2 regions of the Rhizobium sp. TRM96647 genome follow, and region 2 is predicted to be linked to the other one. Evidence: predicted binding sites of a transcription regulator. Region 2 holds the regulator's gene; the other holds the start of a gene.
What was found. The regulator PhoB, encoded in region 2, activates phosphate uptake and scavenging genes when phosphate is short. The targets are predictions, from matches to a motif close to TGTCATNNANCTGTCAT.

Region 1 (5,699 bases), on a different contig from region 2:
ACCTTCGACAATACCGTCACGGCGCTCGAGATCGCCGGCGACGAGCTTTCGCGCGTCTCGGCGCTGTTCTGGAGCCGCGCCGGCGCCAATACCAACGAGATCATCCAGGCGCTGGAGCGCGAGATCGCGCCGAAGATGTCGCGGCACTATTCGAAGATCGGCAACAATGCCGAACTCTTCGCGCGCATAGATGCGCTGTGGGAGGGGCGCGACGGGCTCGGGCTTTCGCTCGAGCAGACGCGCGTGCTGGAGCGGCACTGGAAGGGTTTCGTCAAGTCCGGCGCCAAGCTCGCAAAGCCCGAGCAGGAACGGCTGTCGGCCATCAACGAACAACTCGCCGGGCTCGGCGCGCAATTCGGCCAGAACGTGCTTGCCGACGAGAAGGACTGGTCGCTGCTGCTTTCCGAGGAAGCCGACCTCGAGGGGCTGCCCGACTTCCTCAAGGATGCGATGGCGGCGGCGGCCCGCGACCGGGGTGCGGAGGGCGGATATGCGGTGACGCTGTCGCGCTCGATCATCGAGCCGTTCCTGACGTTTTCCGCCCGGCGCGAACTGCGCGAGCAGGCGTTCCGCGCCTGGACCGCGCGCGGCATCACCGGCGGAGCGACCGACAACCGCGCGATCGTGCGCGAGACGCTGGCCTTGCGGGCGGAGAAGGCAGCACTTCTGGGCTACGAGAACTATGCCGCGCTCAAGCTCGACAACACGATGGCGAAAACGCCCGATGCCGTGAACGGGCTTCTCACCCAGGTCTGGGAGAAGGCAGTGGCGCGCGCCGCGGAGGAAGAGCAGGAACTTGCCCGCCTCGTCGCCGCCGAAGGGCGCAATCATCCCGTCATGCCGTGGGACTGGCGGTACTATGCGGAAAAGCTGCGAGCGGAAAAATTCGATTTCTCCGAGGCTGAACTGAAGCCCTATCTGCAGCTGGAAAAGGTGATCGAGGCGTGCTTCGACGTCGCCGGGCGGCTGTTCGGCATCCATGCCGTTCCGCTTGCGGGTGTGCCGGCCTATCACCCGGACGTGCGCGTCTTCGAGATCCGCGACCGCGACAACAGGCTTGTCGCCATGTTCCTCGGCGACTATTTCGCCCGGTCCTCCAAGCGCTCCGGCGCCTGGATGAGCTCCTACCAGAGCCAGCACAAGCTGTCGCTGAAGAACGGCACCACCGGCGAGATCCCGATCATCTACAACGTCTGCAATTTCGCAAAACCGGCCGAGGGTAAACCGGCGCTTTTGTCGCTCGACGACGCACGCACGCTGTTCCACGAATTCGGCCATGCCCTGCACGGCATGCTGTCGGACGTGACCTATCCGTCGGTCTCCGGCACCGGCGTCTCGCGCGACTTCGTCGAACTGCCCTCGCAACTCTACGAGCACTGGCTGACTGTGCCGGAGATTTTGAAGACCTACGCCGTGCACTACGAGACCGGCGAGCCGATGCCGCAGGCGCTCCTGGACAAGGTGCTGGCGGCGCGCACCTTCAACGCCGGCTTCGCCACCGTGGAGTTCACCTCCTCGGCCCTGGTCGACATGGCCTTCCACACACAGGGTGCGATCGAGGATCCGATGGCGGTTCAGGGCGAGGTGCTGGGGGAGATCGGCATGCCGGCATCGATCGTCATGCGCCACGCGACCCCGCACTTCCAGCATGTCTTTTCCGGGGACGGCTATTCGGCCGGCTACTATTCCTACATGTGGTCGGAGGTGCTCGATGCCGACGCGTTTGCCGCCTTCACGGAGACGGGCGACGCCTTCGATCCCGGCATGGCGGCGAAGCTGAAGGCCAACATCTATTCCGTCGGCGGCGCCATCGACCCCGAGGACGCCTACAAGGCCTTCCGCGGCAAGCTGCCGTCGATCGACGCGATGCTGGAGAAGAAGGGCCTGGCGGCCTGACCCCAGCCGCGTGACGGGCCCACTCTTCCCTTGAGAGGGGTGAGCAGCCCCGGACGTCATCTTCCCGTCACCGAACTGTATCGCTGGCGTCATCGATCCGTAACGTCGATGACACGTGACCGCCCGATGGTCGGCCGCGCGGATCGGACAGCGATTCGCGCGGTATCGACGAGGGATCCATGGCGACGGCGGCCGACCTCCTGACGCGGCGCTCCTTTCTACTGACGGCGGGTGCCGCCGGCCTTGCGGCCTCCTCGGCACTAGCCGTCCCGCACTATGCCCGGCGTCACGGCAGCCCGGTCTTCACCCACGGCGTCCAGTCGGGCGACGTCGACACCTCGTCGGGCATGATCTGGGCGCGAACCGACCGGCCGGCGGAGATCGCGGTCGAGTATTCCACCACAGAGAGTTTCACCAACGCCACGCGCGGCCCGGTCCTGAGGGCGGGACAGGAGACGGACTTCGCCGCAAAGCATCTGCTGACGGAGCTCCTGCCGGACCAGGACATCTTCTACCGGCTGACGGCGACGGATCCTTCTTCCGCGCACCTGGTCTCCGAACCGATCGTGGGCCGGTTCCGGACCGCGCCGCTGCGGCGGCGCTCGGTCCGGTTCGTCTGGTCCGGCGATACGGCCGGGCAGGGCTGGGGCATCGACGACATCGGCATGAAGACCTATTCGACCATGCTGCTGCACGAGCCGGATTTCTTCATTCATTCCGGCGACACGATCTATGCCGACAATCCCATCCCCGACGAGATCCGGCTTCGTGACGGGACGATCTGGAAGAACCGCATCGTCAGCGACGAGAAACGCGAGGTGGCGCGCACACTTTCGGAATATCGCGGGCAGTGGAAATACAACATGCTCGACCGGCACCTGCTGGACTTCAACGCGCAATGCCCGACATTCTTCCAGTGGGACGATCACGAGGTGCTGAACAACTGGTCGGCCTCCAAGGATCTCCGGGACGATCCGCGCTATCCGGAAAAGGACATCGCCGTCTATGCCGGGCGCGCCAAGCGCGCCTTTCAGGAGATGACGCCGATCCGCTATTGCGCCGACGAGCCGGGGCGGATCTTCCGCAAGATCGCCTATGGCCCGCTGCTCGACGTGTTCTTCGTCGACCTGCGTTCCTATCGCGATGCCAACCGCGGCAGGTCCGACCATCATCTGTTCGGCCGGCGACAGGCGGACTGGCTGAAGCGCGAACTTGCCGCGTCGAAGGCCACCTGGAAGGTGATCGCCTGCGACATGCCGCTCGGCGTGATGATCTGGGACGACTACGGCTTGAAGGTCGGCTACGAGGGGGTCGCCGACGGGCTGAACGGACCGCCCGCCGGACGCGAGCGCGACATCGCCAACCTGCTCTCGTTCATGCGTGACAACGCGATCCGCAACGTCGTCTGGCTCACGGCCGACATCCACTATACCGCGGCCCATCACTACGATCCGGCACGCGCTGTATTCAAGGAGTTCGAGCCGTTCTGGGAGTTCGTGTCCGGACCGCTGCATTCGGGCACCTACGGGCCGCATCCGCTCGACATGACGTTCGGGCCGGAGGTGCGCTTCATGAAGGCGTCGGGCGGCGGAGTCGACAGCAACCTGCCGCCCTCGGCCGGCCTGCAGTTCTTCGGGCTCGTCGACATCGAGGGCTCCAGCCAGCAGATGACCGTGCGGCTGATGGATCGGGAGGACAGGGAGCTGTGGAACGTCACACTCGATCCGGCGGTGACGGCCTGAACGCCGGCGTACAGAGTTTCGGCCTGCCTCTTTCGCAATTGCGTAAAACCATGTATGGAGCGCGCCAAATGCACGCGGTGCCTCCTTGTTCGTGCGCGCCCAGAACCTCAGAGATCAGAACATGTCCATTCGCAATATCGCGATCATCGCGCACGTCGACCATGGCAAGACCACGCTCGTCGACGAGCTCCTGAAGCAGTCCGGTTCCTTCCGTGAAAACCAGCGCGTCGCCGAGCGCGTGATGGACTCCAACGACATCGAAAAAGAACGCGGCATCACCATCCTCGCCAAGGCGACTTCGGTCGAGTGGAAGGGGACGCGCATCAACATCGTCGATACGCCCGGCCACGCCGACTTCGGCGGCGAAGTGGAGCGCATCCTGTCGATGGTGGACGGCGCGATCGTTCTCGTCGACTCGTCGGAAGGCCCGATGCCGCAGACGAAGTTCGTCGTCGGCAAGGCGCTCAAGGTCGGCCTGAAGCCGATCGTCGCAATCAACAAGATCGACCGTCCGGACGGCCGGCACGAGGAAGTGCTGAACGAGGTGTTCGACCTGTTCGCCAATCTCGACGCCACCGACGAGCAGCTCGACTTCCCGATCCTCTATGGTTCGGGCCGTAACGGCTGGATGAACGTAAACCCGGAAGGCCCGCAGGACGAAGGCATGGCGCCGCTGCTCGACCTCGTGCTCAAGCACGTGCCGGAGCCGACGGTTGCCGAGGGCCCGTTCCGCATGATCGGCACGATTCTGGAAGCCAACCCCTTCCTCGGCCGCATCATCACCGGCCGCATCCATTCCGGCTCGATCAAGCCGAACCAGACCGTCAAGGTCATCGGTCAGGACGGCCAGCTCATCGAGAACGGCCGTATCTCGAAGATCCTCGCCTTTCGTGGCATCGAGCGCACGGCGATCGAAGAGGCCCATGCGGGCGACATCGTCGCCATCGCCGGCCTGACCAAGGGCACGGTCGCCGACACGTTCTGCGATCCATCGGTCACCGAAGCTCTCAAGGCCCAGCCGATCGATCCGCCGACCGTCACCATGTCCTTCATCGTCAATGACAGCCCGCTGGCCGGCACTGAAGGCGACAAGGTGACGAGCCGCGTCATCCGCGACCGTCTGTTCAAGGAAGCCGAAGGCAACGTCGCGCTTAAGATCGAGGAGTCGGGCGACAAGGATTCGTTCTTCGTCTCCGGCCGCGGCGAACTCCAACTCGCCGTCCTCATCGAGACCATGCGCCGCGAGGGTTTCGAGCTCGCCGTTTCGCGTCCGCGCGTCGTCATGCACAAGGACGAGGCGACCGGCCAGATGCTCGAGCCGATCGAGGAAGTCGTGATCGACGTCGACGAGGAGCATTCCGGCGTCGTCGTGCAGAAGATGTCGGAGCGCAAGGCCGAGATGGTCGAACTGCGCCCGTCCGGTGGCAACCGCGTCCGTCTCGTCTTCTTCGCGCCGACCCGTGGCCTGATCGGCTACCAGTCGGAACTGCTGACCGATACGCGCGGCACGGCGATCATGAACCGCCTGTTCCACGACTACCAGCCCTACAAGGGCGAGATCGGCGGGCGCGTCAACGGCGTGCTGCTTTCCAACGAAGCCGGCGAAGCGGTCGCCTATGCGCTCTTCAACCTGGAAGACCGCGGCCCGATGGTCATCGACGCGGGCGAGAAGGTCTACATGGGCATGATTGTCGGCATCCACACGCGCGACAACGACCTCGAAGTGAACGTGCTCAAGGGCAAGAAGCTCACCAACATCCGCGCCGCCGGCAAGGATGAGGCCGTGCGCCTGACGCCGCCGATCAAGATGACGCTGGAGCGCGCGCTTTCCTGGATCCAGGACGACGAACTCGTCGAGGTGACGCCGAAGTCGATCCGCCTGCGCAAGCTCTATCTTGATCCGAATGATCGCAAGCGCTTCGAGAAGCAGCGTACGGCGGGTGCTGCCTGATTCGCGCTGAAGGCGTAAAAACATCCCCGAATTGATCAAGGCCCCGGCAGAAATGCCGGGGCCTTTTTCATGTGTGTGCCGCCCTATTACGGCTTGTGGCATTTCTTAAA
Region 2 (5,699 bases):
CGATCCGTCGATCGACGTGGTCGAACTGCGCGCCCGCGTCGGCATGGTGTTCCAGAAGCCGAACCCGTTCCCGAAGTCGATCTACGAGAACGTGGCCTATGGCCCGCGGATCCACGGACTGGCGAAGTCCAAGGCCGAACTCGACCAGGTGGTAGAGCAGAGCCTGCAGAAGGCGGGCCTCTGGAACGAGGTCAAGGATCGCCTGCAGGAGGGCGGCACGGGCCTTTCGGGCGGCCAGCAGCAGCGTCTGTGCATCGCCCGCGCCGTCGCCGTCAGCCCGGAAGTGATCCTGATGGACGAGCCCTGCTCGGCGCTCGATCCGATCGCCACCGCCAAGGTGGAGGAACTGATCCACGAACTGCGGACGAACTTCACGATCGTCATCGTCACCCACTCGATGCAGCAGGCCGCGCGCGTCTCGCAGCGCACCGCCATGTTCCACCTCGGCAACCTCGTCGAGGAGAACGACACCGACAAGATGTTCACCAATCCGGACGACCAGCGTACGCAGGACTACATCATGGGTCGCTTCGGCTGACGCCTGCCGTCGCCGGCAAAAGACCATGGCGCCTGCGCCAGTTGAGGAACAAGAAACATGACACCGACCCATATCGTTTCGATCTACGATGAAGAGCTGAAATATCTCACCCGCCGCATCTCCGAGATGGGGGGCACGGCCGAGCAGATGGTGGGCGACAGCGTGCGCGCGCTGGTCAACACCAACGTGGCGCTGGCGCAGAAGGTGATCTCCGAGGACGTCATCCTCGACACCGCCGAACGGCAGATCAACGAGAAGGCGATCGTCACGATCGCCAAGCGCCAGCCGATGGCGGCCGACCTGCGCGAGATCATGGGGGCGATCCGCATCGCCGCCGAACTCGAGCGCGTCGGCGACCTCGGCAAGAACACAGCCAAGCGCGTCGTCTCGGTGCAGGGTTCCGGCATTCCGCGCAACCTCGCCCGCGGCCTCGAACACCTGGCCGAACTGGCGCTGATGCAGCTCAAGGAAGTCCTCGACGTCTATGCCTCGCGCAACATCGAGAAGGCCAAGGAGATCCGTGAGCGCGACGACGAGATCGATGCGATCTACACCTCGCTGTTCCGCGAACTTCTGACCTACATGATGGAAGATCCGCGCAACATCACGCCCTGCACGCATCTGCTCTTCTGCGCCAAGAACATCGAGCGCATCGGCGACCATGCGACCAACATCGCCGAGACGATCTTCTACATGGCGACCGGCTCGCAGCCGGAAGGCGAACGTCCGAAGGACGACCACACCACGTCTGTGGGTGCCATCGAGGAATGATGTCGTCGAACCGCCCGCCGATCGACGCGGCGGTCACATGGCGGTCCGGGGTGGTCGCAGGTGGGCCGCTCGGACCAGGAATGAGCATGGCCCAGGAGTGAGCAAGGCATGGTTCCAAAGATTACCGTGGTCGAAGACGAGGAGGCGCTGAGCGTCCTCCTGCGCTACAACCTCGAGGCCGAGGGCTTCGAGGTCGATACGATCCTGCGCGGCGACGAGGCGGAGATCCGCCTGCAGGAGCGCCAGCCCGATCTTCTGATCCTCGACTGGATGCTGCCCGGCGTCTCCGGCATTGAACTCTGCCGGCGTCTGCGCCAGCGCTCGGAGACCGAGCGGTTGCCGATCATCATGCTGACGGCGCGCGGCGAGGAGAGCGAGCGCGTTCGCGGGCTCGCCACCGGCGCGGACGATTACGTGGTCAAGCCCTTCTCGACGCCCGAACTGATGGCGCGGGTCAAGGCGATGCTGCGGCGCGCCCGGCCAGAGGTCGTCTCGACGCTCCTCAAGTGCGGCGATATCGAACTCGACCGCGAGACCCATCGCGTCCACCGCCGCTCGCGCGAGGTGCGGTTGGGGCCGACGGAATTCCGTCTGCTGGAGTTCCTGATGTCGTCCCCCGCCCGCGTCTTCTCCCGCTCGCAGCTTCTGGATGGTGTCTGGGGTCACGACATCTATGTCGACGAACGAACCGTCGACGTCCATGTCGGCCGCCTGCGCAAGGCGCTGAACTTCTCCAACATGAACGACGTCATCCGCACGGTGCGTGGCGCAGGCTATTCGCTGGAAGCCTGAAATCGGGCGGACGGTCATTGCGACAACGAAAAACGGGCCCGTCGAAGGCCCGTTTTTCGTTGTTCCGTATCCTGTGGCACACGGAGCCCTCGCTCAGCGTGCCCGGCGGCGCTCTGCCGAGGGCTGGTAGGCGAGCCGCTGGTGGTAGGTGCAGTAGGGGGAATTGTCCGGGGATTCGTTGCCGCAGAAGTGGAAGTCGTCCTTCAGCGGGTCGCCGTTCGGCCACTTGCAGGTACGCTCGGTCAGTTGCGTCAGCTCGAGGCGGCGCGACATCGGCACGACGACGTTGGCGACGACCCGGGTGATCGGCTCTTCGTCATACTCGAAGGCGACCTCTTCCTTGGTGACGACGGCGCCGGTCGGACGGGCGATCGTGCGGGTGGCGACGCGCGGAGCGAAGTTCGCAGGACGCGGTGCCGAAGCCGGGCGCTTGGCGCGGGCCGCCGTCGGCGCGCCGCCGGACTTGGCCCGGCCGGGCAGGGCGAGACGGTGGACCTTGCCGATAACCGCATTGCGGCTGACGCCGCCGAGCTGTGCCGCGATCTGGCTGGCGCTCAGTCCTTCGGACCAGAGCTTCTTCAGCTTCTCGACCCTCTCGTCCGTCCAGTTCATCTCCGTCATCTCCTCGTTTCAGCGTTCGTTGCCGAGAATCCCTCGGCGCTGCCCGGATTTCTCCGCAGCGCGAAATGCTCTGATACTGTTGGTGACTAGTTCCGCCGCATGCAGTCTAGCAATTGAGTTTTAACCTACCGACAGGGGGACTCTGTGACAAGAGTCGCCGGAATCCGCCCGAATCGATTTTCCGGTTTTCCCCAACTTGCTCGCCGGGTGTGACTCACTTGCGACACTTCTCCGCGCGATCCGAAACCTCACGCAAGGGCATATCGAGGCGGATTTCGTCGCCTCGCCGTTTGTTGACAATAAGCCCTGAAATGCTGATAGTGCGCCCGCCGCCGTGAGGCGGCATTTTCGATTTTTCCGCACTGGAAAGATCCGGAATCCGTTTCCGCATCCGCTGCGAGGGAGATACGCGCCATGGCTGATGCCACGCCGCTCTACGAGACCTATCTGCGTGCGCCGCTGCGCTTCGAGCGCGGCGAGGGCGTCTGGCTGATCGCGGAAGACGGCTCGCGCTATCTCGATTTCGCAGCCGGCGTCGCGGTCAATTCGCTGGGCCATGCCCATCCGCACCTGGTCGAGAGCCTCAAGGCGCAGGCCGACAAGGTCTGGCACCTGTCCAATCTCTACGAGGTCCCCGGGCAGGAGACGCTCGGCAAGCGCCTGACCGCGGCCACCTTCGCCGACAAGGTGTTCTTCACCAATTCCGGTGCCGAGGCGCTGGAATGCGCGATCAAGACGGCCCGGCGCTACCAGTATGCCAAGGGCTATCCCGGCAAGTTCCACATCATCACCTTCGAGGGCGCCTTCCACGGCCGCACGCTGGCCACGATCGCGGCCGGCGGCCAGGAGAAGTACCTGGAAGGCTTCGGTCCGAAGGCGCCGGGCTTCTACCAGGTACCCTTCGGCGACATCGCCGCCGTCAAGGAGGCGATCACCGAGGAGACGGCAGCGATCCTGATCGAACCCGTGCAGGGCGAGGGCGGCATTCGCGTCGTCTCGAACGAGTTCCTGCGCGAACTGCGTTCGCTCTGCGACGAATACGGCCTCCTGCTCATCTTCGATGAAGTCCAGACCGGCGTCGGCCGGACGGGCAAGCTGTTTGCCTACGAATGGTCCGGCGTCGCCCCGGATATCATGGCGGTCGCCAAGGGCATCGGCGGCGGCTTTCCGCTGGGCGCCTGCCTTGCGACCGAGGAGGCGGCCTCCGGCATGGTCCCGGGCACGCACGGCTCCACCTATGGCGGCAACCCGCTCGCCATGGCCGTCGGCAACGCCGTGCTCGACGTCGTCCTGCAGGAAGGCTTCCTGGAGCACGTGCGCGACGTCGCTCTCGTGCTGCGCCAGGGCCTCGCCTCGCTGAAGGACCGTTTTCCCGATATCATCGAGGACGTCCGCGGCGAGGGCCTGATGCTCGGCATCAAGGCGAAGGGGCCGTCGGCGGATCTGCTGAAGGCCGTTCGCGCCGAGCATCTGCTGCTGGTCCCGGCGGGCGAGAACGTGCTGCGGCTGCTGCCGCCGCTGGTCGCCACCGCCGAGGAAGCCCGCGAGGGCCTAGCGCGGATCGAGCGCGCCGCGGAGAAGCTGAGTGCAGAGAAGAAGAAGGCCTGAGGCGCGAGCCGAGTGAAGGCGGCCTAGGGCGCGAGCCGGGCGATTGAGCAGGATTGAAAGAGCATGGCAGGCACCAGACATTTCCTCGACCTCTCCGCCATGACGGCCGGAGACCTCCGCACGATCATGGACGACGCGCTGGCGCGCAAGACCGCCACCAAGGCGGGAACCGCCGACAAGCCGCTCGCCGGCAAGATGTTGGCGATGATCTTCGAGAAGCCGTCGACGCGCACCCGCGTCTCCTTCGACGTCGGCATGCGCCAGCTCGGCGGCGAGACGCTGTTCCTGTCGGGCACCGAAATGCAGCTCGGCCGCGCCGAGACGATCGGCGACACCGCAAAGGTGCTGTCGCGCTATGTCGATGCGATCATGATCCGCACCACCGACCATGCCCGCCTGCTGGAGATGGCCGAACACGCGACGGTGCCGGTGATCAACGCGCTGACGGACCTGACGCATCCCTGCCAGATCATGGCCGACATCATGACCTTCGAGGAACATCGCGGCCCGGTGAAGGGGCGCACCATCGCCTGGACCGGCGACGGCAACAACGTGCTGCATTCCTTCGTCGAGGGATCCGCCCGCTTCGGTTACCGGATGAACATGGCCGTTCCGCTCGGCTCAGAGCCGGAGGACAAGGTTCTCAACTGGGCGCGCAACAATGGTGGCGATATCATGCTCTGCCATGACGCCGACCGGGCCGTCGCCGGCGCCGACGTCGTCGTCACCGACTGCTGGGTGTCGATGAACCAGGAACACCGCGCCCGCGGCCACAACATCTTCCAGCCGTTCCAGGTCAACGAAGCGCTGATGCAGAAGGCCGGCAAGGAAGCCCTCTTCATGCACTGCCTGCCCGCCCATCGCGGCGAGGAGGTCACCGACGAGGTCATCGACGGACCGCAGTCCGTCGTCTTCGACGAAGCCGAAAACCGCCTGCACGCGCAGAAGTCGATCCTGGCCTGGTGCCTGAACGCCATCTGAACGACACGCCCGGCAGCGGTGCTCGCGGGACCCTGCTGACGTCCGCAGCGCCTATTGAAATTGCCGGGATCGGCCACGATCTAAGGCCCAACCCGCTGTCGTCGCGGTGCCGTTGCTGGCATCGCACCGCCGGATATGGAATCATCCCGGCGGTCACGAGGCAGAATCACTGAAGAACACAGCCCGTCGCAGGCGGATGTGACCAACGTCCGGCCGCGTCGCCTGTTGCGTCGAAGGAGCGAATGATGGCTCAGCCAACCCCCAAGCTCGGCGAACTCGATTTTGCCGGTGACGACCACGTCGTGCCCTTTCAGGTCGAAGGCCTCGATGTCCGCGGCCGCGCGGTCCAGCTCGGCCCGATGCTCGACGCGATCCTCGAGCGGCACGA

Region 1: the regulator PhoB is predicted to act here: its motif matches at 1,951-1,967, upstream of OCK02_RS01040 (alkaline phosphatase D family protein).

The regions. Positions count from the first base shown of each region.
Region 1 is NZ_JAOXHF010000001.1:217,596-223,294, reverse strand. Features, by position in the region: gene OCK02_RS01045 (M3 family metallopeptidase) at 1-1,896, shown strand, start outside; gene OCK02_RS01040 (alkaline phosphatase D family protein) at 2,076-3,638, shown strand; gene typA (translational GTPase TypA) at 3,760-5,589, shown strand.
Region 2 is NZ_JAOXHF010000004.1:401,309-407,007, forward strand. Features, by position in the region: gene pstB (phosphate ABC transporter ATP-binding protein PstB) at 1-538, shown strand, start outside; gene phoU (phosphate signaling complex protein PhoU) at 596-1,309, shown strand; gene phoB (phosphate regulon transcriptional regulator PhoB) at 1,418-2,101, shown strand; gene OCK02_RS10505 (GcrA family cell cycle regulator) at 2,195-2,713, opposite strand; gene OCK02_RS10510 (aspartate aminotransferase family protein) at 3,137-4,330, shown strand; gene argF (ornithine carbamoyltransferase) at 4,394-5,311, shown strand; gene OCK02_RS10520 (Hsp33 family molecular chaperone) at 5,557-5,699, shown strand, end outside.